Regions from separate parts of the Streptomyces sp. NPDC056161 genome, predicted to be linked through region 4. Evidence: riboswitches for the same ligand, from Rfam matches in the RefSeq annotation. Region 4 holds a riboswitch; each other region holds the start of a gene.
The links. A riboswitch is a leader RNA that binds a small molecule or an ion and turns the genes downstream of it on or off. The one in region 4 is predicted to bind cyclic di-AMP.
Positions count from the first base shown of each region.

Region 1: it holds a riboswitch for cyclic di-AMP, as region 4 does, so the genes downstream of both, ACFC09_RS38270 (C40 family peptidase) here and ACFC09_RS19905 (transglycosylase SLT domain-containing protein) in region 4, are expected to answer to the same signal.
Region 2: it holds a riboswitch for cyclic di-AMP, as region 4 does, so the genes downstream of both, ACFC09_RS45200 (peptidoglycan DD-metalloendopeptidase family protein) here and ACFC09_RS19905 (transglycosylase SLT domain-containing protein) in region 4, are expected to answer to the same signal.
Region 3: it holds a riboswitch for cyclic di-AMP, as region 4 does, so the genes downstream of both, ACFC09_RS15820 (M23 family metallopeptidase) here and ACFC09_RS19905 (transglycosylase SLT domain-containing protein) in region 4, are expected to answer to the same signal.

Region 1 is NZ_JBHJUV010000061.1:32,211-39,203, forward strand. Features, by position in the region: gene ACFC09_RS38260 (ATP-dependent Clp protease proteolytic subunit) at 25-657, shown strand; gene ACFC09_RS38265 (hypothetical protein) at 665-973, shown strand; cyclic di-AMP (ydaO/yuaA leader) riboswitch at 1,313-1,524, shown strand; gene ACFC09_RS38270 (C40 family peptidase) at 1,527-2,000, shown strand; gene ACFC09_RS38275 (LysE family translocator) at 2,072-2,689, opposite strand; gene ACFC09_RS38280 (LysR family transcriptional regulator) at 2,877-3,791, shown strand; gene ACFC09_RS38285 (ATP-binding protein) at 3,795-4,253, opposite strand; gene ACFC09_RS38290 (helix-turn-helix domain-containing protein) at 4,467-5,327, shown strand; gene ACFC09_RS38295 (DUF397 domain-containing protein) at 5,337-5,561, shown strand; gene ACFC09_RS38300 (8-amino-7-oxononanoate synthase) at 5,644-6,771, opposite strand; gene bioB (biotin synthase BioB) at 6,919-6,993, shown strand, end outside.
Region 2 is NZ_JBHJUV010000113.1:1,010-8,002, reverse strand. Features, by position in the region: gene ACFC09_RS45225 (aspartate aminotransferase family protein) at 1-240, shown strand, start outside; gene ACFC09_RS45220 (helix-turn-helix domain-containing protein) at 312-911, shown strand; gene ACFC09_RS45215 (DUF6126 family protein) at 908-1,030, shown strand; gene ACFC09_RS45210 (tyrosine-protein phosphatase) at 1,067-1,864, opposite strand; gene ACFC09_RS45205 (alpha-galactosidase) at 2,037-4,109, shown strand; cyclic di-AMP (ydaO/yuaA leader) riboswitch at 4,389-4,548, shown strand; gene ACFC09_RS45200 (peptidoglycan DD-metalloendopeptidase family protein) at 4,553-5,461, shown strand; gene ACFC09_RS45195 (SGNH/GDSL hydrolase family protein) at 5,645-6,430, shown strand; gene ACFC09_RS45190 (MBL fold metallo-hydrolase) at 6,641-6,993, shown strand, end outside.
Region 3 is NZ_JBHJUV010000014.1:164,659-171,651, forward strand. Features, by position in the region: gene ACFC09_RS15805 (DHA2 family efflux MFS transporter permease subunit) at 1-1,190, shown strand, start outside; gene ACFC09_RS15810 (dihydrofolate reductase family protein) at 1,542-2,672, shown strand; tRNA gene ACFC09_RS15815 (tRNA-Met) at 2,831-2,904, shown strand; cyclic di-AMP (ydaO/yuaA leader) riboswitch at 3,228-3,387, shown strand; gene ACFC09_RS15820 (M23 family metallopeptidase) at 3,395-4,438, shown strand; gene ACFC09_RS15825 (aldo/keto reductase) at 4,565-5,509, shown strand; gene ACFC09_RS15830 (PrsW family intramembrane metalloprotease) at 5,610-6,993, opposite strand, start outside.
Region 4 is NZ_JBHJUV010000020.1:17,905-24,897, forward strand. Features, by position in the region: gene ACFC09_RS19890 (outer membrane lipoprotein carrier protein LolA) at 1-321, opposite strand, end outside; gene ACFC09_RS19895 (polyprenyl synthetase family protein) at 708-1,718, opposite strand; partial or broken gene ACFC09_RS19900 (hypothetical protein) at 1,925-2,534, shown strand; cyclic di-AMP (ydaO/yuaA leader) riboswitch at 3,326-3,500, shown strand; gene ACFC09_RS19905 (transglycosylase SLT domain-containing protein) at 3,503-4,009, shown strand; gene ACFC09_RS19910 (HAD family hydrolase) at 4,061-4,867, opposite strand; gene ACFC09_RS19915 (NAD(P)-binding domain-containing protein) at 5,085-6,281, opposite strand; gene ACFC09_RS19920 (hypothetical protein) at 6,278-6,490, opposite strand; gene ACFC09_RS19925 (ATP-grasp domain-containing protein) at 6,487-6,993, opposite strand, start outside.

The DNA of each region.
Region 1 (6,993 bases), on a different contig from region 4:
CTGTGCCGCGAGGAGGGGTACGTCATGATCCGACCGTCCGCCCGTCAGGTTCTGCCCGAGTTCACCGAGCGCACGAGCAGCGGTCTGCGCACGCTCGATCCGTACTCGAAACTGCTCGAAGGCCGCATCGTCATCCTGGGCACGCCGATCGACGACACGGCGGCGAACGACGTGATGGCGCAGCTCATGCACCTCGAACACGCCGCGCCGGACCGGCCCATCTCGCTGTACATCAATTCCCCGGGCGGCTCGTTCAGCGCGATGACGGCGATCTACGACACCATGCGGTACCTCGCCTGCGACGTGGACACCCTCTGCCTCGGGCAGGCAGGCTCCGCGGCGGCCGTGCTGCTCGCGGCCGGCACGCCCGGCAAGCGGCTCGCCCTGCCGGGCGTACGGCTGCTGCTTCGGCAACCGTCACTGCCGCGGCCGGTACAGGGCCGGCCCAGCGACCTCGTCATCGAGGCCGAGGAGCTGACGCGCGTCCGCGCCCTCCAGGAGGAGATCCTGGCCCGCCATACGGGACGCACCCCTCGGCGGATCCACGAGGATCTGGAGCGGGACCTGATCCTGGACGCCCAAGGCGCACTGGAGTACGGCCTGGTGGACCACATCGTCCGCAGCCGCGGGGCCACGCGCACGCCGGACGCCGGGTGAGCCGCGGATGCTGCCGCCGGAACTTCCGCCGCTGCCCTCCCTGACCCGCGCAGAGGGCGAACTGATCGACCGCTGCCTCGAAGCGGTCGACCTGCTGGGCCGGATCAACCCGGCGCACGGCGCGGACACCTACCCCGCGCCGCGGGCCGCCCAGGCGCTGGCGCGCACGGCGGTCGAGCTGCGGGACGCGCTCGCCCTGATGCACCTGCGGGGCGAGCGCGAACTGCACGCGGCGACGCCGGCGCGGGCGCTGCGCGTACTGGACGGCGAGCGGCGCACCGCCCGGGTCGCGCTGCCACCGGACGGCCCGGGGTGATGCGGGGTTCCCCGGACCCCGCGCGGTCCGCCACGTCGACGCGACGCCGGCGGCCGGGCTGAAACGACCCAACCGACGTACCCCTGTTCAGCGTAGGCAGAGGTCCCTTTTCGGGACCTCGAAGAGGGTGCGGGGCGCGTGGCCGACAGAGCCGCCGAAGTGCTCCCGTGCTGGTCCGAGGGCTCGTCGGCGTCTCGGCCAGGGACGGAATGGACCGCCGTCCACCCAAACAGGTGGGTGGTGAGCAAAGACACACATCGCCGGTTGCATTGGGATTTTCTGACAGTTGTGAGTGAAGATCCCTGTCTGACGACAAGCCCCCGCCACACGGCGGGGCGGTCCGGGCGGACGCCGAGTCCTGCCGCCGCCCGGATGCCCGGTCGACAGGAGTGGATCGGCAGGAGTGGAGGACCCAGGCACGACGGGTCGCCGGGACGGACGCAGGTCCGGTCCGAGCGGCCCTTGGGGTGAAGCCGTGGCGACGCGGCCGGGCAACTTCGCCAGCCCGAATCCGACAGGTCATCCTTCACAGGCGGCTGACGAAGGGTTGTGCATGACTGCGCTCAATCGTGTCCCATCGCTGATGGCGCGGGCCGGTACGGCCTCGGCGCTCACCCTCGCCGCCGTGGGCGGCTCGATCGTGGCCCCTGGTCTGGCACCGGAGGCAGAGGCGGCCACCATGGGAGCCAGGGCCCTCAAGGTCGCGGCGTCCAAGAAGGGCTCCCCTTACAAGTGGGGGGCCACCGGCCCGCGCAGGTTCGACTGCTCCGGGCTCACGCTGTACTCGTTCAAGAAGGCGGGCAAGGCCCTGCCGCGTACGGCGGCCCAGCAGTACAACAAGACGCGCCACATCTCGGTCAAGAGCCGCAAGGCCGGAGACCTGGTGTTCTTCCATGTGGGTTCCAGCGTCTACCACGTCGGCATCTACGCAGGTAAGGGGAAGATCTGGCACGCCCCGAAGACCGGGGACGTGGTGCGGCTGGAAAAGATCTGGACCAGGCGAGTCTGGTACGGACGGGTGAACTGAACCGGTCCGAGGGGATGCCGGCCCCTGGCGTGCCGTCATCCCCTCGGCGCCCGCCCACGGCTGAGCCGGCATCAGGACAGCAGCGGTTCGAGGAGCAGGACCGCACCGAGGGCCGCCAGGGCCAGTCCCGTGCCCGCGCCGAGGGCCAGCGCGGCACGTGGCTCGCGCAGCCACCGGCCCAGCCGGTCCACCAGCAGCGCGACCGCCGGGAACCACACCAGGGTCAGTCCGATCACGATCAGCGCCAGCAGCAGCGTCCTGGGCAGCGCCGGGCCGTCCCGCGGCACGAACTGGGGCAGCAGGCTGAGGAAGGTCAGTGAGACCTTGGGGTTGAGGGCGTTGGTGACGAACCCCTGCCGCAGCGGATGCGCGGCCGACGGCGGTGGCGGCCCGGCTTCCGCGGCGGGGCGGCGCAGGGACCACAGGGTCCGTGCGCCGAGGTACAGGACGTAGGCCCCGCCGAGCAGTTGCAGCGCGCGGAACAGCGGGGGCACCGCCACCAGGACCGCCGCGACCCCCGCGACCACAAGCGTCGTGTGCACGAGCAGCCCGCCCGCGATGCCGAGCGCGCAGGCGACGCCGTGCCGGCGGGAGACGAGCGCGTTGCGTACGACGACGGTGAAGTCGGCGCCCGGCAGGGCGACCATGCCGGCGGCGATCCCGGTGAAGGCGATGAGCTGACCGTCCATGGCACCAGCCTGCCGTGCACATGCCCTCAGCAGGTATTTCGGATCCCCTGGGTTATCCTTAAGCGTTTCTTCAGGCTGGATACCTTCCGGGCCCGCCGCCTCCCCGCACCGGCTCCTCTTTCGGACCGCGCGGCGCTTCTTCAGTCAGGCACTTCTTCAGTCAGGCACTTCTCCGGGCAGGCAGGGCATGTACGACCCGACACGACTGGCCGCGCTGGTCGCGGTGGCGGAGGCGGGGTCCATCACACGCGCCGCCGAACGGCTCGGTTACACGCCGCCCGCCCTCTCCCAGCAGTTGGCGAAGCTGGAGCGGGAGGCGGGCGCCGCTCTGCTGGTCCGGCACCACCGCGGCGCACGGCTGACCGACGCGGGCGAGCTGCTGGTGGCGCGGGCCCGCCGGATCCTCGACGAACTGGACCGCGCCCGGCACGAGCTGGCCCGGCTGACCGGCCTGGCGGGAGGCACGCTCCGGCTCGGCACGTTCCCGACCGCCGGTATCCATCTGCTGCCCCCGGTCCTCGCCGCGTTCCGCCGGGCCCATCCGGACGTGGAGCTGTCGGTCGCCGACCACGACCCGCCGCACGGGGTGACGGCCGTCGCGGCCGGTGCGGTGGACCTCGCGCTGACGCACGCCTACCACCCGGCCGAGCCCTTCCCGGTGCCGTCCTCGGTGCGGCTGGAGCCGGTACTGGTGGAGGAACTGGTCCTGGTGACCGCCCCGGGGCACGCCCTGAGCGACGGCGCCGCACGGCTGCCGCTGTCCGCACTCGCCGGGCAGCCGCTGATCAGCATGGCCCCGGACCATCCGGCCCGGCGGGGCGTGGAGTCCCTGCTGGCCGCGGCTGGGGCCACGCCGTCCGTGCTGGTGCCGACCCCCGGGTACGCGGTGGTGTGCGCGCTGGTCAGCGCCGGGCTCGGGGTGGCCGTCGTACCCGAGATGGTGGCGCGCACGGCGGTCACGCCGGTCGGGGTGCGGGCGCTGGAGGGGGGCGAGATGCGCCGTACGATCCTGGTCGCCCACCGCGCGGACGAGGTGGCGCCGGCGGCGGATGCCTTCCGGGCGCTGCTGCGCGGGGCGTTCGGCCGTGCGCACCAGGTGTGACCGCTACGGTTCCTGCTGTCCCACCGCCGTCACCGGCTGTGCCGGCACGGTGAAGGGCAGTTCGACGGAGATGGTCTTGCCGCCCTCGCGGGTGGGGCGGACGTGCAGCTTGCCGCCGCATTCGGCGGTGAGCCAGCGGATGATGACCATGCCGCGGCCGTTGTCCTGCTGGACGGCCGCGGGGAGTCTCTTCGGGAAGCGCGGATGGCTGTCGGTGACACCGATGCGCAGGTGTTCGTCACGGTCGAGCACCAGGTCCACCGTGAAGGTGGGTGACTGGCCGAAAGTGTGCTGTACGGCGTTGGTGGCGAGTTCGGAGACGATGAGCCGGACCGTGTCGCCGATGTCCGTGTCCGGTGCCATGCCCCACTCCGCGAGGGTGCCCATCACATGGCAGCGGGCAGCGGAGACCGAGGCGGGGTCGCTCGGCAGAGTGACGGATACTTCCAGATGGTCTGCCATGGCGATCTCGCCCCTTTCCCACGGGACCGCAGTCCGACATGGAGCGGATGGTTCGAGTACGGTCCCGGACTGGTGCTTCGTCGCCAGACTGCCATTACCGCGTCGGTCACGAGGGTCGATCCACCAAGATATGCATATATCTGTCGCTCGAAGCGGTGAACTCTGCGACGGCAGAGCGTATTTGGGCGGCTCGTAAGGAGTAAGGAGTAGCCCATGCAGCACGGTCCCGCGGTGCGCCGCCGGAAACTGGGCGCCGAACTGCGTGCACTGCGCACCGGCACGGGTCTCACAAGCGGTGAGGCGGCCCGGCTGGTGGGTTGGCACCAGTCGAAAGTGAGTCGCGTCGAGACGGGCGCCAGTGGCGTGAAACCGACCGATGTGCGCTTACTGCTCGACGCCTACGGTGTGACGGACACCCAGCTGCGGGAGTTGCTCCTGGTGCTGGCGGGGTCCGAGAACGTCGGCGGCCGGCACCACTGGTGGCACGCCTACCGCGGGGTGCTGCCGCCCACCTACCGCGACTTCATCAGCCTGGAGTCGCAGGCCAGCCGGATGCGCACGCTGGAGACATCGGTGGTCCCGGGGCTGCTGCAGACGCCCGAGTACGCCCGCGCGGTGACCCGGGCGGCGGTGGAGGGCCTCGCCGAGGACCGGCTGGACACGCTGGTGGAGGTGCGGCTGGCCCGGCAGGACGTGCTGCGCTCCCAGCCGCCGCTGGAGCTGAGCGCCGTACTGGACGAGGCGGTGCTGCGCCGCGAGGTCGGCGGTCCCGACGTCATGGCCCGGCAACTGGAACGGCTCATGGAAGCGGCACGCCTGCCCCAGGTGAGGCTCCAGGTGCTGCCGCTCGCCGCCGGAGCGCACATCGGGATCACCGGCCCTTTCGTTATCTTCTCATTTCCGAACACATCTGATCTGGATGTTGTTGTTCTCGACCATTTGACGAGTAGCCTCTACCTGGAGCGGAAAGAAGACCTCCAGGCATACACAGATGCCTTCAACACCCTTCAGTTCCACGCTCTTTCCCCCGAGGACTCGTTGGATTACATCGCCGGGATAGGTGACGGCCCGTAAGGAGGCACCATGACTGCACTGCCTCGGAACGTACCTTCCACTTCCGAACTGTCCGCTGTGCACTGGCTGCGCAGCAGCTACAGCACGGGCGCCAACAACTGCGTGGAGGCGGCGCGGCCGTGCTCCGGTCCGTGGACCGGACTGCTCGCCGTGCGCGACTCCAAGGACCCGACCGGACCCGCGCTGCTCTTCTCCCCCGGGAGCTGGGCGGGTTTCGTCGCCGCACTGCGTTGACCCCCCTACCCCACTGTCCGATCGATTCCTGACCGAATCCGATCGTTTCCGCCCCGGCGGCGCACGGCCGTGTCACGCCGACTCATGGTCGCGCCTCGCCGATCACCCGGACAGCGCATGCGACATCGGCCCCGGAGAGGTCCGCACGGGCGGTCAGCCTGAGCCGTGAGACACCGTCGGGCACGGAAGGAGGACGGAAGCAGCCCACGGCCAGGCCCGCCGCACGGCAGTCCGCCGCCCAGCGGACGGCACCCTCCGGGGACGGCGCACGCACCGAGACGACCGCGGCGTCCGGACGGACCGCCTCAAGGCCCACCGCGGTCAGCCGCGCGTACAACTCGGCCGCGACCGCACGCGCGCGTGCGGCACGTTCGGGTTCGCGCCGCAGCACGCGCAGGGCCGCGAGCGCCGCGCCCGCCGCCGCGGGCGCGAGGGCCGTGTCGAAGATGAACGTACGGGCCGAGTTGACCAGATGGTCGACGACCCGCGCGGGACCGAGTACGGCGCCGCCCTGGCTGCCCAGTGACTTGGACAGCGTGACCGTGGCGACGACGTCATCGGCGCCCGCGAGACCGGCGGCGTCCAGGGCTCCCCGGCCGCCCTCCCCCAGCACACCGAACCCGTGGGCGTCGTCCGCCAGCAGCCCGGCGCCCTGCTCCCGGCACGCCTCGGCGAGGGCGGCGAGCGGCGCGGCGTCCCCGTCGACCGAGAAGACCGTGTCGGAGACGACCAGCGCGGACCCCGCGTGCGTGTCCAGTGCCTTGCGCACCCCGTCCGGGTCGGCGTGTGCGACCACCCGGGTGACACCGCGCGCCAGCCGGCAGCCGTCGATGAGGGAGGCGTGGTTGCCCGCGTCGGAGACGATCAGGGAGCCGTGCGGCGCCAGCGCGGTGACCGCGGCGAGATTGGCGGCGTACCCGGAGGAGAAGACCAGCGCCGCCTCGAAGCCGCAGAAGGCGGCCAGCTCACGCTCCAGTTCGGCATGCAGCTCGGTGGTGCCGGTGACCAGCCGGGAACCGGTGGCGCCGCCGCCCCAGGCATGCGCCGCGCCGGCGGCACCCGCGGCGACCTCCGGGTGCCGGGCCAGTCCCAGGTAGTCGTTGCCCGCGAGGTCGAGGAGGGGCGAGTCGGCGGGGCGGGGCCGCAAGGTGCGGACGAGTCCGGCCCGGCGGCGCAGCCGCGCCTGCTCGTCGATCCAGCCGAACGTCATGGCCCCTCCGGTGATTTTGTAGGCAGTGGACAGACACTAGCCGGACGATCAGCCACCCACTGTGTGGCAATACCCCTACATCGAATGGCCTCCGTTGTACGAACCCTCCTTGGCCTGGGGTGGCGCCACAGGGCAGGATCGGGCCTCATGGACCTCCTGAACACGCTGGTGGACAAGGGCCTGCGGCGCGAGCCGCCGACCCGGGACGAGGCTCTCGCCGTG
Region 2 (6,993 bases), on a different contig from region 4:
AAGGGCCTGTTCGCGCAGATGGTGGTGGTCCCGCTGCTCCAGCGGCACCGGATCCTGACCCAGGTCTCCGGTGACCACCTGGAGGTGATCAAGCTGATTCCGCCGCTGGTCGTCGACGAGGCCGACGTCGACCGGTTCGTCGACGCCTTCACCGCCGTCATGGACGACGCGCACAGCGGCGGTGGTCTGATGTGGGACTTCGGTAAGACGCTGATCAAGCAGGCGGTCGCCAACCGGTGACCGAACCGCCCGCGGTTTGCCTCTGAGGCAAGAAATTTGCCGATGAGGCAAATCTGCGGCTCAATGGAGTCATGAGCTCCTCCGAAGCCGAGTTGCCCGCCGTAGCGCCGCAGCTCCGCTCGTTGCGCCGCCGGACCGGCCTCACGCTGGAGTCGGCGGCGCGTTCCGCCGGGTTGTCGCCCGCCCATCTCTCCCGGCTGGAGACCGGGCAGCGCCAGCCGTCGCTGCCGCTGCTCCTGGCACTCGCCCGCATCTACGGTACGACGGTCTCGGAACTGCTCGGTGAGACCGTGGCCGACCGGGACGCCGTCGTGCGCGCCGCCGACATGGAGCCGACCCACGCGGGCGGCTGGACGTACTGGCAGGCCGGCGCACCGGGCCGCGGGATGCAGGCCCTGCGCGTCCGGGTGCCGCACGGCTCGCAGGGCGACATCGTGCGCGTGCACCCCGGCGAGGAGTGGCTGTACGTACTCCAGGGGCGGCTCGGGCTGCGCCTCGGGGACACCGCGCATCTCCTCGCGCCCGGTGACAGCGCACACTTCGACTCGCTGACCCCGCACCGCCTCGCCGCCGAGGACGACGACGGGGTGGAACTGCTGTTCGTCCACACCCTGCTGCAAAGTCCCACGGCCGCACTGTGCCTGGGCCCGATCACTGGAGAGTCGCGATGACCGACATGGAGGAGAAGTTCCCGCGCGCCCTGTGGATCCGGCTGATCGTCTACCTCGTCGCCGGACACCTCCTGGCCGGCTTCATCTTTCTGCTGTTCGAGGTGGGCGCCAAGGGGTGAGCCGGCTGTCGGCCTGGTGCAGAGCGGCGCTCCCCGTCAGCCGAGCAGGCGCTCGCGCAACCGCTCCCGGGTCCGCGGTGCCAGGCCCAGCCCCTGTTCCAGGTAGGCGTCGACGCCGCCCCAGGTCCGCTCGACGGTCTCGAAGGCGGCCGTGAGGTACTCGGCGCGGGCGTCGAACAGCGGGCTGAGCAACTCCATGACCTCGGGGGTGTAGGCCGACTCGGCGCTGCCGCTGCGCCGCACCCGGTAGCGGCGGTGCGTGGCGTTCGACTTCAGGTAGTCGGCCAGGATCGCCTCGCGCTCCACGCCCAGGGCGAGCAGCGTCACGGCTATGGACAGGCCCGCGCGGTCCTTGCCGGCCGCGCAGTGCATCAGGACCGGCACGCTGTCCTCGGCCAGCGCGTGCAGCACCCGGGAGTGCTCGGCGGTGCGCTGTTCGATGATCGCGCGGTAGGAGACGACCATCCGCCGCGCGGCCTTGCCGTCACCGAGGATCGTGCGCAGCTGGTCGAGGTCGCCGTCCCGGACCATCGTCCAGAACTCGGCGCCGTCCGCCGGGTCGGTCAGGGGCAGGTTGACGTTGCGCACGCCGGGCAGTTCGACGTCCGGCCCTTCCAGCCGCTGGTCGGCCGCGTTGCGGAAGTCGAAGACGGTGTGCAGGCCCAGGGCGGACAGGAACGCGGCGTCGGACTTGGTGGCGTGTGCCAGGTGGCCGCTGCGGAACAGCACCCCGTACCGCACCCGCCGTCCGTCCTCGGCCGGGAGCCCGCCCACGTCACGGAAGTTGCGCACGCCGGCCAGCTCGGGTTCGGTCGACGGGACCTGCTGCGTCACGGGGGGCTCCTCCCGGTCGGAGCCCGTCGGCGCTTCTCGTCGACGGGCACGCTGTCGACCATACGACAAGCTTTTCCCGGGCCACGAGATGTCCACAGGCGTTGCCACCGGGGCCCGCGGCCCTTGATGATGTTGAGGCGTGAGTGGATCTGTGGGCTCCTGTGAGGTTTCGATGGTGGACATCGCCGAGGACGGCCGTACGTGGTTGCTGAGCGGCCCGAACAGCAGTTATGCGCTGCACCTCACCGAGGCGGACGAACTGCTGCACCTGCACTGGGGTCCCGCCGTCGCGCTCGCCGACGCCGAGGCCCTGGCCGCCCGTCCGCTGCCCGGCTACCGGGGCTTCGAGTCGCCGCTCGACGGGCACGAGGAGTATCCGGTCGAAGGCGGCCCGCGCTTCGTGAGGCCCGCGCTGTCGGTCCGCACGGAGGAGCGCCGCGGCACCGAATGGGTCTTCGAGGGCCACGCGGCCGAGGACGGGGAACTGAGGCTGCGTTTCCGGGACGAGGGGCTGGTCATCACCCTCCACTACCGGATGCGCGGCGACGTCGTCGAGCGGTGGGTGGGCCTCGTGAACGAGGGCGGCACGCGGGTGGAGCTGCTGCGCGCGGACCCGGCCGCCTGGACCCTGCCCGACCGGGAGGGCTGGCGGCTGTCCGAGCTGCACGGCCGCTGGGCCGCCGAGTCGCGGCTGACCAGCGGTCCGCTGACCTACGGTGAGAAGGTCATCGGCAGCCGGCGCGGTCACACCGGACACCAGTACCTGCCCTGGGTGGCGCTCGACACCGACGCCACCGAGGAGCGCGGCGAGGTGTACGGCTGCGCGCTCGGCTGGTCGGGTTCCTGGCGGATCGCCGTCGCCCAACTTCCGGACGCGCGTGTGCAGATCACCGGCGGCGCCGGGTACGACGACTCGGGCCTGCTGATGCTGGAGCCGGGGGAGTCGTACACCAGCCCCGTCTTCGCGGGACTGTGGAGCGACGGCGGCTTCGGTGGCGCGAGCCGCGCCTGGCACGCCTACCAGCGGGCGTACGTCGTCCCGGACGCGGACCGGGACAGGCCCGTGCTGTTCAACTCCTGGGAAGCCACGTTCTTCGACATCGCCGAGGACCAGCAGGCCGCGCTCGCCCGGCGCGCGGCGGAGATCGGCGTGGAACTGTTCGTGGTGGACGACGGCTGGTTCGGCGCCCGGACCAGCGACCGGGCCGGGCTGGGCGACTGGACGCCCAACCCCGACCGGTTCCCGCAGGGGCTGGCTCCACTGGCCGGCCAGGTGCACGCCCTCGGCATGCAGTTCGGCATCTGGGTCGAGCCGGAGATGGTCAACCCCGACAGCGAGCTGTATCGCGCGCATCCCGACTGGGTGCAGTACCAGGCGGGACGAAAGCGGACGGAACTGCGCAATCAGCTGGTCCTCAACCTCGCCCGCGAGGACGTCCAGGAGTACCTGTGGGAGCGGTTGGACACGCTGCTCTCCAGCGCCCCCATCGACTATGTGAAATGGGATTTCAACCGCTGCTTCACGGACGCGGGCTGGCCCGGGGAGGCGTACCCGCAGCGGTTGTGGGTCGACCATGTCCGCGCCCTGTACGCGCTGCTGGACCGGTTGCGCGCCGCCCATCCGGGCGTGGCCTTCGAGTCCTGCTCGGGCGGCGGCGGCCGCATCGACCTCGGGATCCTGAGCCGCACCGATCAGGTGTGGACCTCCGACAACACCGATCCGCTCGATCGGCTCGCCATCCAGCACGGTTTCAGTCAGATCCATCCCGCGCGGATCATGGCGGCCTGGGTCACCGACAGTCCGAACACACAGCTCAACGGCCGGGCCAGCAGTCTGCGCTTCCGTTTCGTCAGCTCCATGGCCGGCGTCCTCGGGGTCGGCGGCGACCTCGCCAAGTGGAGCGAGGAGGAACTGGCCGAGGCTCGGCAGTGGGTGAGCCTCTACAAGGAGATCCGGCCCGTGGTGCAGCACGGCGAGCTGTACCGACTGCGCCCTCCCGAGGGCGGTTTGAGCGCGGTGCAGTATCTGCGCGGGGACGAGACCGTCGTCCTGGCCTGGCTCCAGGCGCAGCGGTACGGCGAGCCCGTGCCGGCGGTGCGGTTGCGCGGGCTCGACCCGTCGGCGTCGTACGAATGCCGCGAAACGGGCGAAGTGCACCGTGGTGCCGTGCTGTTGCACCACGGGCTGCACACCGCGCTCCGTGGTGACCTGGACGCCACGGTCATCCGGCTGCGCCGCGTCTGACCCTTCTGCCGGAATTACGAGCTTATGCGGCCAGGGGGGTGAGGAGGGTCATATCGTGACGGTGGGTCGCCTGTCATGCTCACGTAATGCATGGTCCGGGCGGGCGAATTGGCCACGGCCACCCCGCTGACATGCACGGACGGTGACCGGGAATTCCCGTAATGGATCGAGTGAGACCTGTACGGGATGGAACGGGTCCTTGTCCGTTTGCGTCCCGCTCGCTTACGTTCGCCACCGATCCGGACGGACCGCCGAATCCTGCCGCCGCCCGGACACCGGACACACCACCCACCCGTGCACGGCAGGAGCGGGGGACCCACCAGGCACGACCGCCGGACCCGGTCTCCGGGACGGCAAGGGGTGAAGCCACGCCCCGCGCGCGGCCGGGCAGCTCCAGCCCGAACCCGACAGCTCACCTCGCAGGCGCCGGAGAGGAATGCGCCATGCCCGCGAAGGGAAAGCACCGACGTCCGAGGCCCCAGCGCCGCACCCGTTCCGTCGCCGTCGCCGTCGCCGGAACGAGCGGAGCCGCACTGGCCCTGCCGCTCATCGCAACCACCGCGGCGCACGCCGCGGCCCCCGGGGAGGCTCCCCGGTCCGTCGCCGAGAGGACCGTCAGGTCTGCCGGCGGCGCCGCCGAACAGCGACGCGCCGCCGAGGACTCCGCCGCCCGCACCTACGTGGTGCGGCCGGGCGACTGGCTCGCCAAGATCGCCGACGAGCAGCACGTCAACGGCGGCTGGCAGCGGATCTACCAGGACAACCGCCCGGCCATCGGCGGCAACCCGTCGCTGGTCCGCCCCGGTCTGAAACTCACCCTCGGCGGGTGGGCCGAGCCGGACACCCGCTCCGCGCAGCCGTCCCGGCTGTCCCGGTCCTCGTACGTGCCGGCGGCCGACGCCTCGGCCGGCCGGACGGACCGCACCGTCGGCACCGGCACCTCCACCGGCTACGGCCTCCCCGTCCTCGGCGCCAGGATCGGCACCGGCTACCACGTGGCGGGCGGCATGTGGTCCAGCGGCTACCACACCGGCGTGGACTTCGTCGTGCCGACCGGCACCTCGGTCAAGGCCGTCGCCGCGGGCACGGTCGTCGCCGCGGGCTGGGGCGGCGCCTACGGCAATCAGGTGGTCGTCAGGCTGGCCGACGGCTACTACGCGCAGTACGCCCACCTGTCCCAGCTGTCCGTCTCGGCCGGCCAGACCGTGACCGAGGGCCAGCAGATCGGCCTGTCCGGCGCGACCGGCAACGTGACCGGCCCGCACCTGCACTTCGAGATCCGTACCACGCCGGAGTACGGCTCGGACGTGGACCCGCTGGCCTACCTCCGCTCGCACGGCGTGGTCGTCTGACGGCGGTGGCGGAGCGGTTGACGCGGGAACGCGCCTGTTCCCCGGCCTATTCCCGCATTGGGAAACTCTTGGCGAGTGTCTTATCTCACCGTTCGTCAACCCCTTCCTACGATCGCGTAGGTCACATCGGAAGGTGAATCATGGCCCGACGTGGCAGACGATTCGAAGAGTGACAACACAGCGGTGATCGGGTCGTACGTGGCGGTGGGGGACAGCTTCACCGAGGGCGTCGGCGACCCCGGCCCTGACGGGGCGTTCGTCGGCTGGGCCGACCGGTTCGCGGTACTGCTCGCGGACCGTCGGCCCGAAGGCGGCTTCCGATACACGAATCTCGCGGTGCGCGGGAGGCTGCTCGACCAGATGGTGGCGGAGCAGGTCCCGCGGGCGGTCGAACTGGCGCCGGACCTCGTCTCGTTCTGCGCGGGAGGCAACGACATCCTGCGCCCCGGCACCGACCCCGACGAGGTGGCCGAGCGTTTCGAACGGGCCGTGGCCCGGCTCGCGGACGCGGCCGGCACGGTCCTGGTGACGACCGGCTTCGACACCCGTGGCGTACCCGTGCTGAAGCATCTGCGCGGCAGGATCGCCACCTACAACGGGCACGTCCGGGCCGTCGCCGACCGGTACGGCTGCCCGGTGCTCGACCTGTGGTCCCTGAAGGCCGTGCAGGACCGCAGGGCCTGGGACGACGACCGGCTGCACCTCTCACCCGAGGGACACACACGCGTCGCCCTGCGGGCCGGACAGGTCCTCGGCCTCGACGTCCCGGCCGACCCGGAACAGCCCTGGCCGCCGCTCCCGCCCCGCGGCACCTTGGAGGTGCGCCGCGACGACGTCCACTGGGCCCGGCAGCACCTGGTGCCGTGGATCGGCCGGCGGCTGCGCGGCGAGTCCTCGGGGGACCACGTGACGGCCAAGGGCGCGGTGTCCCCCGACGACATCAGGACGCGGATCGCGTCGGTGGCCTGAACCGCCGGGGCGGGTCCGACGGACCGGTCCCGCCCCGGGACGCCCGCTCGGCGCGACCCCGCCCGCGGCGGCCTGGGGCCCCGGCCCGGTTCCCGGACGAGCGCCCCGCCCGGCCGTTCCCGCGCCCGGCCGCCGGTCACCCCGATGGCGCCGGACTGTCGCAGGGGCCACCCATAATGGATGGCCTCACCCACTCCACCAGGAGGTACCGTGTCCGGTTTGCGTTCCCCGAGCTCCGGGCTCCGCGCGTTGCAGCCCGCGGCCTTCGGCGCTGACCCGGGCGGTGACCGCCTGGCGCGCATCCGCAGCTCGCCCCACTTCGCCGACGGCGTCTTCCAGAACCCCGGGGGGCCCGCCCGGATCCGGCCCTCCGGATCGATGCTGGAGTTGACGAAGCTCTACTTCGACCGGGAACAGCGGCCCCAGCGGGCCCCGCGCGGCACCGTCCCGGTGCACGCCACCACCCTCGCCGACCTGGCCCGGCCGCCCGCCACCGGGCTCCGGCTGACCTGGATGGGCCACTCCAGCGTGCTCGCGGAGATCGACGGACAGCGCGTGCTGTT
Region 3 (6,993 bases), on a different contig from region 4:
CCGTCATCCCGGTGGCCGCGTGGGCGATGGGCCGCGTCGGCGCCCGGCGCACCTATCTGACCGCGCTCGTCCTGTTCACACTCGGCTCGCTGCTCGCTGCCTGCGCCCGGGACGCGGCCGGCCTGATCGCCTTCCGCGCGGTGCAGGGGCTGGGCGGCGGGCTGCTGATGCCGGTCGGGATGGCGATGGTCATGCGCGTCGCGGACCGTGCGCGGCTCGGCCGGTCGATGGCGCTGCTCGGGCTGCCCGTCCTGGTCGGCCCGGTGGCCGGGCCGGTGCTCGGCGGCTGGCTCGTCGACGTCGCGTCCTGGCACTGGATCTTCCTGGTCAACCTGCCCGTCGGGGTGCTCGCCCTGGTGCTCGCCGTCAGGCTGCTGCCGGCCGACGTACCGCGCCGGGCGGCGGCGCCCGCCCTGGACGTCCCCGGCCTGCTGATGCTCTCCCCGGGCCTGGCCCTGCTGCTGTTCGGGCTCGCGCGGGGCGGCGAGCGGGGTGACTTCGCCGCGCCGGGAGCGCTGGTGCCCGCCCTGGCGGGCGTGGTGCTGGCCGCCGCCTTCGTACGCCGGGCGCTGACGGTCCGCGCACCCCTGCTGGACCTGCGGCTGCTGCGCGACCGCACGTTCGCCGCCGGGATCGCCACCCTCGCCCTGTTCACCTGCGGTTACTTCGGCTCGGCCCTGCTCGGGCCGCTCTACTGGCAGCAGCAGCAGGGCGTCAGCGCGACGGACACCGGGCTGCTGGGCATCCCCGTCGGGCTCGCCGTCGGTACGACGATGCAGGTGGCGGCCCGGATCGTCGACCGGGTCCCGCCCCGGCGCATGGTCGCCGCCGGGACGGCGGTGGGCGCGCTCGGCATGGCGCTGACCGCCCTTCAGGTCGGCGAGGACGGCGTGCCGCTCTGGCGGGTCGTGGCCGCGGCCGCGGTGATGGGCGTCGGCACGGGCATGGTGCTGATGCCCACGATGACCGCGGCCACCCGCGACCTGCCGAACGACCGGGTGGCCGCGGCGAGCACGGCGCTGAGCATCAACTCGCAGTTGTGGGCCTCCGTGGGGACGGCGCTGCTCACGGTGGTGCTGGGCGCCGTCGGCCCGGACCCGGCGGGTTTCCGGACCGCGTACGCCGTCGCGGCGGCCCTGCTCGCCCTGGCGCTGCTGCCCGCGCGGCTGCTGCCGGGACGGCGGCGGTGACCGAGGCGGTGACCCGCGGCCGTGACCGCGCCGGTGGCGGAGATCGAGGCGGTGACCCGCGGCCGTGACCGCTCCCGCGGCGGCCGGACCCGTGGGTCGGCAGGTGGCCCGTGTAATTTTGCTTCAACCTTGAAGCAAGCCCGTCGTGAAACAAGCCCCGATCCCCAGCCCCCGATCCCCAGACCCTGGTCCCCAGACCCAGACCCAGGCCCGGACCCCAGACCCCAGACCCCAGACCCCAGACCCCGGCCCCGTGTCCCGCCGCCCGGACCGATCGCCCGCCCGGACCGATCGCCCGCCCGGACCGATCGCCCGGCCGCCCAGCCGCACGTCTCCCACTGGAGCACGCAGATGCCCTTCCCGTACGTCCTGCTGTCCGCCGCCGTCTCCCTCGACGGCTGTCTGGACGACACCGGCCCCGAGCGGCTCCTGCTCTCCTCCCCGGCCGACTTCGACCGGGTCGACGCGGTGCGGGCGTCCGTCGACGCGATCCTGATCGGCGCGGGCACGATCCGCGCCGACAACCCCCGGCTCCTGGTCGACGCGGCCGAACGGCGGGCCGCCCGGCTCGCGGCCGGCCGTCCGGAGTACCCGCTCAAGGTCGCCGTCAGCGGTTCGGGCGACCTCGACCCGGACGCCAGGTTCTGGCACACCGGCGGCGAGAAGGTCCTCTACACGACGGACGGGGGCGCCGAGCGGGCCCGGCGCGCCGGACTCGCGGCCGACATCGTCCCGCTGGGCCCCGGCCTCGACTGGCGGGCGCTCCTCGGGCACCTGCACACCGAGCGCGGGGTGCGGCGGCTGATGGTCGAGGGCGGCGGGACCGTCCACACCCAGTTGCTCCGGCAGGGCCTCGCCGACGAACTCCAGCTCGTCGTCGCGCCGCTGCTGGTCGGGGACCCCGGGGCGCCCCGGCTGTTCGGGCCGGGGGAGTACCAGCGCGGACGCCTCAGGCTGCTGGAGACCCGGCGGATCGACGACGTCGTGCTGCTGCGCTACGAGCCGACCGCGCCCGGAACCGGTCGGACGGCCGCCGCCGCGGACCGGCACTGGATGCGGATCGCCTGCGAACTGGCGGCGCTGTGCCCGCCCTCGCGGACCGCGTTCAGCGTGGGCGCGGTGGTGGTGGCCGCGGACGGTACGGAGCTGGCCCGCGGGTTCTCCCGGGAGGCGGACGACCCCGTGGTCCACGCGGAGGAGGCCGCGCTCGCCAAGACCGACCCGGCGGATCCACGGCTGGCCTCGGCGACCGTCTACAGCAGCCTGGAGCCGTGCGCCCGGCGGGCCTCGCGCCCCGCCCCCTGCGCGCGGCTGATCCTGGACGCGGGGGTGCGGCGGGTGGTCACCGCCTGGCGGGAGCCCGACACGTTCGTGGCGGGGGCCGACGGGAGCGGGCTGCTGACGGCCGCGGGCGCCGACGTCGTCGTACTGCCCGAGTACGAGGCGGCGGCCAAGGAGCCGAACCGCCATCTGCTCGACTGAGCGGGAGCCGCACCGCCCCCTGTGCGACCGGGCGGGAGCCGATCGGCCTTCTGCTCGGCCGAGCGGGAGGCCGAGGGCCATCCGCTCGGCCGGGCGGGAGCCGAACCGGCGAGTGTGCGTTCGCTGCCCTGCGCATGGCGTATAGTTGTCATCACCGACGCGGGGTGGAGCAGCTCGGTAGCTCGCTGGGCTCATAACCCAGAGGTCGCAGGTTCAAATCCTGTCCCCGCTACTGAAGGCCCAGGGCCGGAATCCCATTCCTAGGATTCCGGCCCTGAGTGTTTTCACCGACCCGCGCATCGCCCCTTGATCATTGTCACGGCGGGTGATCGGGCGACCTCCCTCCGCATAACAACTGAAACACCGTCAAGTCCGCCGGGTCTTCGGACTTTCCATGCGGCCGAGGTCAAGTCGCCCGATTTTCGCCGGTCATGACCGCTAAGTCCGCGCCCGATCGCGTTAAGGATCAAGCCGAACGGCTTGGAATCTGGCCGCCGAGTCTATTAACGTTCGATAACGCAGCGCGGTCGTCCCAGCCGTCACCAGAGGCGGCTCCGTGCGCACGCGCCGAATCCCGCAAGGGAACCGGGGAACCACCACCTTGGGGTGAATCACGCGGACACCACCGTGGAGACACGGCTGGTATACGCGCGTAGGAGACCTTCCTGCTCCGAACCCGTCAGCTAACCCGGTAGGCGGAGGAAGGAAAGGAGTACGCCCGAGTGGCGTCCAATCGGCCTGCCCCCGAAGCCCCCTACGCGCCCAACCAGTACGGCACCGAGACCTTTGCCTACGGCGGCTACGGCGCCGACGAGGGCCAGGGCACCTGGGGGGAATGGAACCCCACCGAGGACTCCGTCCGCCCGATACGCGGCCGGCACCGCGTGGCCAAGCAGCGCGGCGGACTCGCCCGCAGTTCCACGGTCCTCGGCGTCGGCGTCATCGCCGCCGTCGGCGCGGGCGGCATGGCCAGCGCCAACACCGGCAAGCCCCCGGTGTCCATCTCCATGCCCGACCTGCCCTCCGTCGGCTCCCTGCTGGGCGACGACTCCTCCGCGCAGCCCTCCAAGGGCTCCACGACCGCCCTGAGCAGCGTCGGCGTGACCGAGGCCGACAGCGCCGACGGCACCACCGACGCCGGTGAGGTGCTGCGCAACCGCATCATGGCCCAGGCCGAGCAGCAGCAGGACCAGGCCCACACCAAGGCCGTCGCCGCCGCCGTGTCCGCCGCCGACAAGCAGGCCGCCGACGCGGCAGCCAAGGCGGAGAAGGAGGCCGCGGCCAAGGCCGCCGCCGCCAAGGAGAAGGCGGAGGCCGCCGCCAAGAAGAAGGCCGAGGAGGAGCGCCTGGCCGCGCTGGCCAAGCAGTTCACGCTGCCGACCCCCTCGTACACGATCACCGGTACCTTCGGCCAGCCGGGCTCCATGTGGTCCTCCGGCTACCACACCGGTCTCGACTTCGCCGCCCCCACGGGCACGCTGATCAAGGCCATCCACAGCGGCACGATCACCGAGGCGGGCTGGGCCGGCTCCTACGGCTACCGCACGATCCTCACCCTCGACGACGGCACCGAACTCTGGTTCTGCCACCAGTCGTCGATCAACGTGAGCGTCGGACAGAAGGTCACCACCGGGGACGTCATCGGCCGCGTGGGCGCCACCGGCAACGTCACCGGCCCGCACCTCCACCTGGAGGTCCACCCGGGCGGCCAGGCCAGCGGCATCGACCCGATGACCTGGCTGCGCGGCAAGGGCCTCACCCCCTGACCCACCCCTGATCCCCGGCGGTCCTGACGGCATCCCCCCGACGCCAGGGCTGCCGGTCAGGTGTTTACGGGGTCTTTGCGCCCGCCGACGGAATCGTGACCTCCGACGAGTGCGTTGAAGGTGAACATGACTTCCCTACACAAACTCGGCTCCTCCGACCTGGACATCTTCCCGCTCGTCCTCGGCGGCAACGTCTTCGGCTGGACCGCCGACGAGCCGACGTCCTTCGCCGTCCTGGACGCCTACACGGCGGCCGGCGGCAACCTCATCGACACCGCCGACGCGTACACGGCATGGATCGAGGGGAACAAGGGCGGCGAGTCCGAGACGGTCATCGGCAACTGGCTCACGGCACGCGGAAACCGTGACGACGTCCTGATCGCCTCCAAGGTCAGCCAGCACCCCGAATTCCCGGGCCTGTCCGCGGCCAACATCAAGGCCGCGGCGGACGCCTCGCTGCGCCGGCTGAAGACCGACTACATCGACCTCTACTACACGCACTTCGACAAGCCCGAAGTGCCGGTCGAGGAGATCATCGGCGCGCTCGACGAACTGGTGCGGGCCGGCAAGGTGCGGCACATCGCCGCGTCCAACATCAGCGCGGAACGGCTCCAGGAGTCCCTGGACTTCTCCGACCGCGAGGGCCTGGCCCGGTACGTGGCGCTCCAGCCGCACTACAACCTGGTCTCGCGCGACACCTACGAGGGTCCCCTGCGGGACGTCGCCGCCCGCGCCGGTCTCGGGGTCCTGCCGTACTTCGGCCTGGCCGCCGGCTTCCTCACGGGCAAGTACCGCCCCGGTGCGACGGTGGACAGCGGGCGCGGCGGGAACGCGGCCCAGCTCGCGGAGACCGAGCGAGGTCAGCGGGTCCTCGCGGCCCTGGACGAGGTCGCCGCGGCCCACGGTGTCGCCGTCCCCACTGTGGCCCTGGCCTGGCTCGCGGCCCAGCCGACGGTGGCCGCGCCGATCGCCTCGGCCCGGAGGCTGGACCAGCTCCCGGCGCTGCTCGCCGTGGCGGACCTGATCCTCACGACGGAAGAGGTGGACCACCTCACCCGGGCCTCGGCCTGACCTTCTCGGCCTGACCTTCTCGGCCTGACCTTCTCGATCGGCCTTCCCGCTCGTCGTCGCTCGCGCTCACGTCGCCCGCGGCTCACCACGGTGTCCACCGTCAGGACCGGTAAGGGTTGTACGCCGGATACGGCACCGTGGGACGGCCGCCGGGCGGCTCTGAGTAGCCGTACGGCGCCGAGAGGCCGGAACCCGGCCAGGCACCGGGCCATTGACCCGGCCAGGCACCCGGCCATTGACCCGGCCAGGCACCGGGCCATTGACCCGGCCAGTGCCCCGGCCACTGGTGCGGGGCGGTCGACCGGGCCGCGTACTCCAGGGCCGGCCGTGCCACCTGCCGCCGCTGCCACAGCTCCGCCAGCAGCTCCCGCTCCCGCACGACGAAGTCGGCCCCGGCCCGCCCCCGCCGCCCGCGCTGCCGCAGGAACGCCAGGGACGTCGCGTACACCTCGTACTGGGCCACGGCCCGCGCCGCCTGCTTGCCGAGGTGGTGGCCCGCGTAGTCCCGGGCCAGCCGCCGGGCGCCCATCGAACCCAGCGCGAACGGCTCGGCCGGCCCCAGCCAGCCCGCGCACACATACGCCGGCAGCTCCTCCCGCACGGTCCGCAGCTCCCGCTGCCGGGTCCAGACCGCCAGCCAGGTCAGCAGGCCGAACACGGGCACCATGAACACCGCGTAGACCACGAAGAACCCGTACCGGCCGAAGGCGGAGGAGCCGTTCCACAACGCGTGCATGCCCATCGCCGGCAGCAGCCCGCACAGCGGCAGCAGGACCCGCCGCACCTGCCGGCGGTCCGCGGCGCGCGCGGCGAAGCCGAAGCCGATGCCGGTGAGGACGGTGAACAGGGGGTGCGCGAACGGCGACATGACGACGCGCACGAAGAAGGTGGCGGCGGTGACGGAGGTGATGCCGCGGTCGCCGGTGAGCTGGTCGGTGCCGAAGGCCGTACCGAGGTAGAGGATGTTCTCGGTGAACGCGAAGCCGGTGGCGGCGACCCCGGCTATCACCATCCCGTCGATGATCCCGGTGAAGTTCCGCCGCCGGAAGAGGAAGACCAGGAGGACGGCCGCGGCCTTGGCGGACTCCTCGACGACGGGCGCTATGACGGTCGCGCCGAGGGTGTTGGCGTTGCTCGGGTCCGCGGTCGCGGTGGCTATCCACTTCGTGGCGAAGCTGTTGGCGACGATGGCGATCAGCGCCGCCGCGCACGCCCCCCACGCGAACGCGAACAGCAGGTTCCGCCAGGGTCCGGGCTCGACCCGGTCGAGCCACCGGAAGACGGCCAGCAGCAGCGGTACGGGCAGCACGGCGAGCCCGATGCCGACCAGGAACCCCTCCGTGCCGGTCTGCTCGCGCACCAGCGCCAGGATGACCAGCCCGGAGATCGCGAGCAGGGCGATCAGCGCCCCGTACCGCACCCACCCGCGCCGCCACCAGCGCACCGGCCGGAACTCCGGGCCGGGGGCGCCGGTGGGATGTGTC
Region 4 (6,993 bases):
GGAGGGCGCGGCGCCCGAGGCCAGGCTGTTCTCCAGACCACCCAGGTCGGGCAGGCCCAGGTCGGTGCTGACCTTCACCGTGCCGGACAGTTGCTGGACGTCCGACTTCGCGATCTTCTCTATGAGCTGCTGTGCGGTGATCTTCGGCAGACTGGGGTCACCGGAGTCGGCGAGTGCCGGGACCAGTCCGATGGTCGCCGCCGTCACGCCCACTACCGCGACCGGGACGCCGTAGCGAGCGGCCTTGCGTCGGCCGGAGCGCAGTGCCCCGGTCTCCGCTGCCCCCGAGTTGTCATCGGAATCGGATTCGTACCGTGCCATGTGTGGCTTACCTCCGTCGTCGGCGGCGGCCTTCTTCGCACTGTTGCACTGTTCCCACCCTGAGCCGCCATTCTCACCCGAAACGGTGAGGAGTGGTGATGTCCGTGGCTTCCATCTGACCAAATCCGCCGCGCGGATGCGTCAACCCGCAGAGGCAAGTCCCTGTACACCTCCGGTATGACGGGGAGAGCGGACGCCTCCCCCCGTCCCGTAGGGGTTCCGGTCTGCCGGAGCGGTCCCGACCTGGTGGGATCTTGTCCCTTAGGGGGCCCGGCCCCTAGGGTTCCCGGCGCCGCCCGGTGCACCACGGGTGCCACGGGCCATCCCGCCCGGTGCACCACGGGTGCCACGGGCCATCCCGCCCGGTGCACCACGGGTGCCACGGGCTATCCCGCCCGGTGCACCACGGCGTCGCACAGCTCCAGCAGGGCCGCCTTGGAGTCGCCCTCCGGCAGCGGGGCGAGCACCGCCCGAGCCTCCTCCGCATACCGCACGGTGTCCCGCCGGGCCTGCTCCAGCGCCGGGTGCGCCCGGAGGGCGGCCAGCGCCTGCGCGTGCCGGCCGTCGTCGGACAGATCGGAGTCCAGCAGCTCGCACAGCGCGATGTCCTCGGGCAGCCCCAGCCGCGCCGCCCGCTCCCGCAGCCGCAGCACGGGGAGCGTGGCGATGCCCTCCCGCAGGTCCGTGCCCGGGGTCTTGCCGGACTCGTGCGAGTCCGACGCGATGTCCAGTACGTCGTCGGCGAGCTGGAAGGCGACGCCCAGCCGCTCACCGTACTGGGTGAGCATGTCCACGACCGTGTCGTCGGCGCCCGACATCATCGCGCCGAACCGGCACGACACGGCGACCAGCGACCCCGTCTTGCCGCTGAGCACGTCCAGGTAGTGCTCGACCGGGTCCCGGCCGTCCGAGGGCCCGGCCGTCTCCAGGATCTGCCCGGTGACCAGCCTCTCGAACGCGATGGCCTGCACCCGCACCGCCTCCGGACCGAGGTCGGCGAGGATCTGCGAGGCACGGGCGAAAAGGAAGTCCCCGGTCAGGACCGCGACCGAGTTGCCCCAGCGGGTGTTCGCGCTGTCCACCCCGCGGCGTACGGCGGCCTCGTCCATCACGTCGTCGTGGTACAGCGTCGCCAGATGGGTCAGCTCCACCACCACCGCGGACGGTACGACCCCGGGTGCGTACGGATCGCCGAACTGTGCCGCGAGCATCACGAGCAGGGGGCGGAAACGTTTGCCGCCCGCCCGCACCAGGTGCTGTGCGGCCCCTGTGATGAACGGGACCTCGCTCTTGGTGGCTTCGAGCAAGCCTTCCTCGACAGCCGCCAATCCGGCCTGGACATCGGCTTCCAGAGCCTGGTCCCGCACGCTCAGCCCGAACGGCCCGACGACGGTCACGAGGGGTCTCCTGTCTGCTGGTGTCTGCTGGCGGTTACACGGTGTGTCGATAGGTCGGCGCCATCACTCAAGTCAGCGTATCCGGTCAGGTTTCGATCACCGATAGCGCCCACGGCCCAGGCCGGGCGGTACCGGATCACGGCCGGTATGTTGCTGACCAGTTGATACAACCCGATATTTATGGAGCTGGCGGGATATGACATCTTTTGCCCCGCTACTGCCTCGGAACGCAGACCGGGCACATCCGCACGTCGCTCCCCCACGAAACCGCTCACACAGACCTCCGGATCCCCTCTGGCCGACGGGACACTGACGGGACACTTCTGCACGCGCGCGTGGCGCCCACCGATACGCGCGTGCGGCGCCCACCGACGGCCGATCCGTACCGGCCCACCTCGGCGAATGCGCCCCGGACCGGCTCTCCGACGGACCGCGCCACGCGACGCCCGGCGGCACCCCTGGCACGCGGGACACGGCCATACGTCCGTCCGGGTCGACGCGCACGGGTACGGCAACAGCGAGGGGGTGCCGGCGGGTGCGGGTCCGGCGGCGCGGACAGCGGCAGCGGCAGCGGCAGCGGCAGCGGCAGCGGCAGCGAAACGTACAGCCCTACCGGTGAGGCCGCGGCACGCGGTGCCACCAAGGCGGCAGGGCCGGCGGTGGGCTGCTGACACGTCCCGTACCACGACACCGTCCTCCGTCTGGTCGAGCCTCTGCCCCACGACCGTGTCCGCGCGGCTGATCGGCCCCTGGTCGCACCAGTACCCCGACCACGGCCCGTCACCCGGACCGGCCGTCGACTTCCTCAAGGAGACCGCACTTCCTCCAAGGCCGCCCGGTCGGCGAGCCCGCCTGGCCGTCCCCCGGGTGACATACCTCGCGCACAGGCTCCAGGCGGAAGGAAGGTGCAGGGGAGACAGAAGGGAGACGAAAGGCAGGCGGAAGAAAGGCGGAAGGAAGTCACTCCGTGCCGCACCGGCGAGCGGGTGTACTCGAACGGCCCGCACAATCAGGATGATTCGGACCATTCGGATAGTTCAGACCGTCCGGAGTAGTGCGATGCCGCACCGGAGACACACACGATCGTCGGGCGCGCCCCGCGTCGGCCCGTGCACGCACCCGCTCGGACCCGCCGTTCCGCCTGCACCGACCGGATCCACGCGGGACACCGCGGTCCGGGCCCACCCGGGGGTTCACCTGTGACGCAAGCCACTTCCACCCCGCCGACAAGGCGATCTGCACGACAGGCGCCGAGGCGGCCTTCCGCCGGGCACGAGAAAAGGTAATTCCGGGGACCATGGGGTGAAGTGACCGTTTTGCCGCCATTGCCACCTCAATTCCTCTTGGTGCTTAATGCACTTCGAGCCCGAGACGGGTGATTTGAGTCACACGCGACGGCGTGTCGGCGCCCGGACCGCACCCTCAACCCGCCGTTCCCAGTCGCCCAGTTGACCGTTGGCAGTCGCAAAGGATCTACCGGTCATACCCCTCATCCCGCAGTCAATCGGCATGAGCTATGAATCCGGTACTTGTTTCCGGCATGTGCGGTCGCATAGCTTCCGGGCCAGTCGGGTGGACGCCGAATCCTGCCGCCACCCGTCGCGACCCATCGACGAACACAAATTCGCACGGCAGGAGCGGGGGACCCAGGTAAGTCGCCGGGCCGGACGGCACAGCCGACCGGAACGGCTAGGGGTGAAGCCGAGTCGCCATGTGGCGGCCGGCCGGGCATCTCCCCCGCCCGAACCCGACAGCTCACCTCGCAGGCGCCGGAGAGGAACACCATGTCTGCTGCCGCTCAGCACCGCCGTCACCGCGTCAACCGCCTCGCTCGCACCCTCGCGGTGGCCGGCACGGGCGCCGCCGTACTCGCCCTGCCTCTTATCGGCGCCGCCGGCGCCCACGCGGCCACCACCGCGACCACGACGGCCGTCAGCGGGACCACGACGGCCCTGACGACGGCCGGATACACGAACAACCTCGACGGCTGGATCCGCGAGTCGCTCGCCGTCATGGCGCGCAACAAGATCCCGGGCACCTACAACGGCATCTACCGCAACATCATCCGCGAGTCCTCGGGCAACCCCCGTGCCATCAACCTCTGGGACTCCAACGCGGCCAAGGGCATCCCGTCCAAGGGCCTGCTCCAGGTGATCGACCCGACGTTCCGGGCCTACCACGTCGCGGGCACGTCCAACGACATCTACGACCCCGTCGCCAACATAACGGCCGCGTGCAACTACGCCGCCCACCGCTACGGCTCGATCGACAACGTCAACAGCGCCTACTGACGGACCCGCCGCTCACCGAAGAACCGTTCGCGGAAGAACCGTTCGCGGCGTTCACGGAAACAGTCGTTCGAGGACGACGGCCACGCCGTCGTCCTCGTTCGACGTCGTGATCTCGTCGGCCACCGCCTTGAGTTCGGGGTGTGCTCCCCCCATCGCCACCCCGTAGGCGGCCCACCGGAACATCGGGATGTCGTTCGGCATGTCGCCGAAGGCGACGGCCCGGTCCGCGCCCAGTCGCAGGTGCTCCGCGGCCAGCGCCAGACCGGTGGCCTTGGTGATGCCGCACGGCTGCAACTCCACTGTCCCCGGCCCCGACATCGTGACGTTCGCCAGGGAGCCCACGACCGCGCGCGCCGTCGTCGCCAACTCGTCGTCGGACAGCGCCGGATGCCGCACCAGAACCTTGCTGATGGGCGCGCACCACAGATCATCGCGCCGCTCGACGCGTACCGCGGGCAGCGTCGGATGCGGCATCAGATACCCGGGTTCGATGAGCGTGAGCCCGTCCACCCCGTCCTGGTCGACGGCCGCGTACACCTCCCCCACCTCGGCCTCGATCTTGCCGAGCGCGGTCTCGGCCAACTCCCGGTCCAGGGTGACCGACCACAGCAGGCGGTCCGCGCCGGCGTCGTACAACTGCGCGCCCTGTCCGCACACCGCGAGCCCCTCGCCGCCGAGTCTGTCGAGCAGCGGCCGTACCCGCGGCGCGGGGCGCCCGGTGACCACCAGGTGCCGGGCACCGGCCCGCGCCACGCGCGCGAGCGCGGCGAGGGACCGGTCGGAGAGGGTGTCGTCACCACGCAGGAGCGTCCCGTCGAGGTCGGTGGCGACGAGTGAGAATGCGGGAGGAGCGGCCATGATCCGAGAATACGGACAGCGCGCCGCTCCGACTCACGTCCGCTTCCCGCCCCTCCTCGCCGCGCCGTGGCGTCCGTCTCCTCTTCCCACGCCCCTTCTTCTCCTCCCGCTCCCCTTCTCCTCCTCCCACTCCCCTTCTTCGCGCCCTCGCGCCCGTCTCCCGTACGTTCAGCGACCCTTCCCCCTGTGCAGTCGTGACGCGGAGGCGGCGGCCGTCTCAGCCGTGGGCCGCCACCAGGTGTCTGGCCAGACGCGGGGAGGCGAACTCGGTGCCGCACACGAAGCGCATCACCGGTCCGTAGGAGGCCGCGGCGGGCAGGCCGGTGAAGTAGAGGCCGGGGACCGAGGAGACGTATCCCGGGCCGAGCTTCGGAGTGCCGCGGCTGACGGTCAGCCGGGTGCGAAGCCCATGGGCCAGGAAGCCCATCGCAGCTATGTCGACGCGGTAGCCGGTCGCCGCGATGACGTGGTCGGCCACCAGTCGGCCGGTGGCACCGGCACGGGTACGGACCGTGAGAACCGGGGCCCCGTCGAGGGCTTCCGCACCCAGGACACGGTCGATCTCCTCGACCCGCACCTTGCCCTCGAAGCGGTCCCGCAGCCACCAGGCGCCGAGCGGGCCGAGCACCCGGCGGACCAGATAGTGCCGGGTGCGGGCAGGGAGGTAGCGGTAGGGCTGCGGGTAGTGGCTGAGGGCCCACAGCGACCAGGCTCGGCCGAACGGTGACCCGGGGCGCAGCCGCGGCTGACGCCATGGAGGGGCGCCGAAGCCGACGCGGCGCCGCGCGACCACCCGTACCCGCGCGCCCGCCTCGGCCGCCAGCGCCGCCGTCTCCAGCGCGGACTGGCCGGCGCCCACGACGATCAGCTCCTGGCCGGCGAACCGGGTGAGGTCGTGGTGCTGGCAGCTGTGGGACACCGGGCCGGTCGGGGCGGGCCCGTCCGTCGCGGCGGCGGCCAGCTCCCGGGGCAGATGGGACAGGCCCGACAGACCGGTGGCCACCACGACCGCGCGCGCCGTGAACGACTCGCCCGAGTCCAGCTCGACCTCGAAGCCGCCGTCCGGGCGGTGGTCGACCGAGACGACCCGGACCCGTTCCAGGCCGGGCACCAGTTCCCGCTGGAACCACTCCCCATAGGAGACGAACGTCTCGACGGGGACGATGTCCTCGTCGCCGACCAGCCGCGCCATGCCCGCGACGGCGCAGTAGTCGGCCAGGGTGTGGCCGCGCCGCGGTGCGTCGATGGTGGAGGCCGCCGGGGTCGACTTGAGGAGCATCCCGGCGGGCATGTGGTCGCGCCAGCTCACCATGGGGTCGCCGAAGACGCGCACGGGGATCCCGCCCGCCTTGAGGTGGGCGGCGGTGGACAGGCCGAAGGGCCCGGCACCGATGACTGCTACCGGTCGGATCACGAAGTCCCTCCCCAGGACGTGGTACCTACTTCGTGCACTTCGCGTACTTCATGTACTTCATGTACTTGATGCACTTCATGCACTTCACGTGCTTCACGCACTTCACGTGCTTCACGCACTTCACGTGCTTCACGTGCTTCACGTGCTTCACGTGCTTCACGTGCTTCACGTGCTTCACGTGCTTCACGTGCTTCACGTGCTTCATTCATGTCGCGCGCTTCGTCCGCTTCATGCACTTGGTGGAGGTGGCGGTTCCGCCGCTGCGGTTGCTCCGCCACAACTGATAGAGGTGCTTCGCGCCCGGCCGCACGAACCGCGCGAGCATGGTGAGGAACGGCAGCGGATCGTCACCCGCGAACCAGGCGAGTTCCGTCCCGCTCGGCCGGTTCGGGGCGTGCGGCGTCGTATAGCCGCTGCGGTGGTAGGCGATGAGGGCGGCCAGGTCGATGTTCTCCACGACATAGCGGCGTCCGGCGCGCTGCTCCCCCTCCGGAACGGGACGGCCGGTCAGATCCAGGTGCAGGGCACGTACGACGTCCACCCCCGCCCCGTTCTCGAAGAGCCGGAACTGGGCGCCCATGCGGGGGTTGAAGTCGAGGAGCTTGTACCGTCCGTCGCGCCGGTCGTAGCGCAGGTCGAGGTCGACGATGCCGCTGAAGCCGATCTGCTTGATGAAACGCACGGCCAGATCCGCGAGTTCCGGATTGTCGAC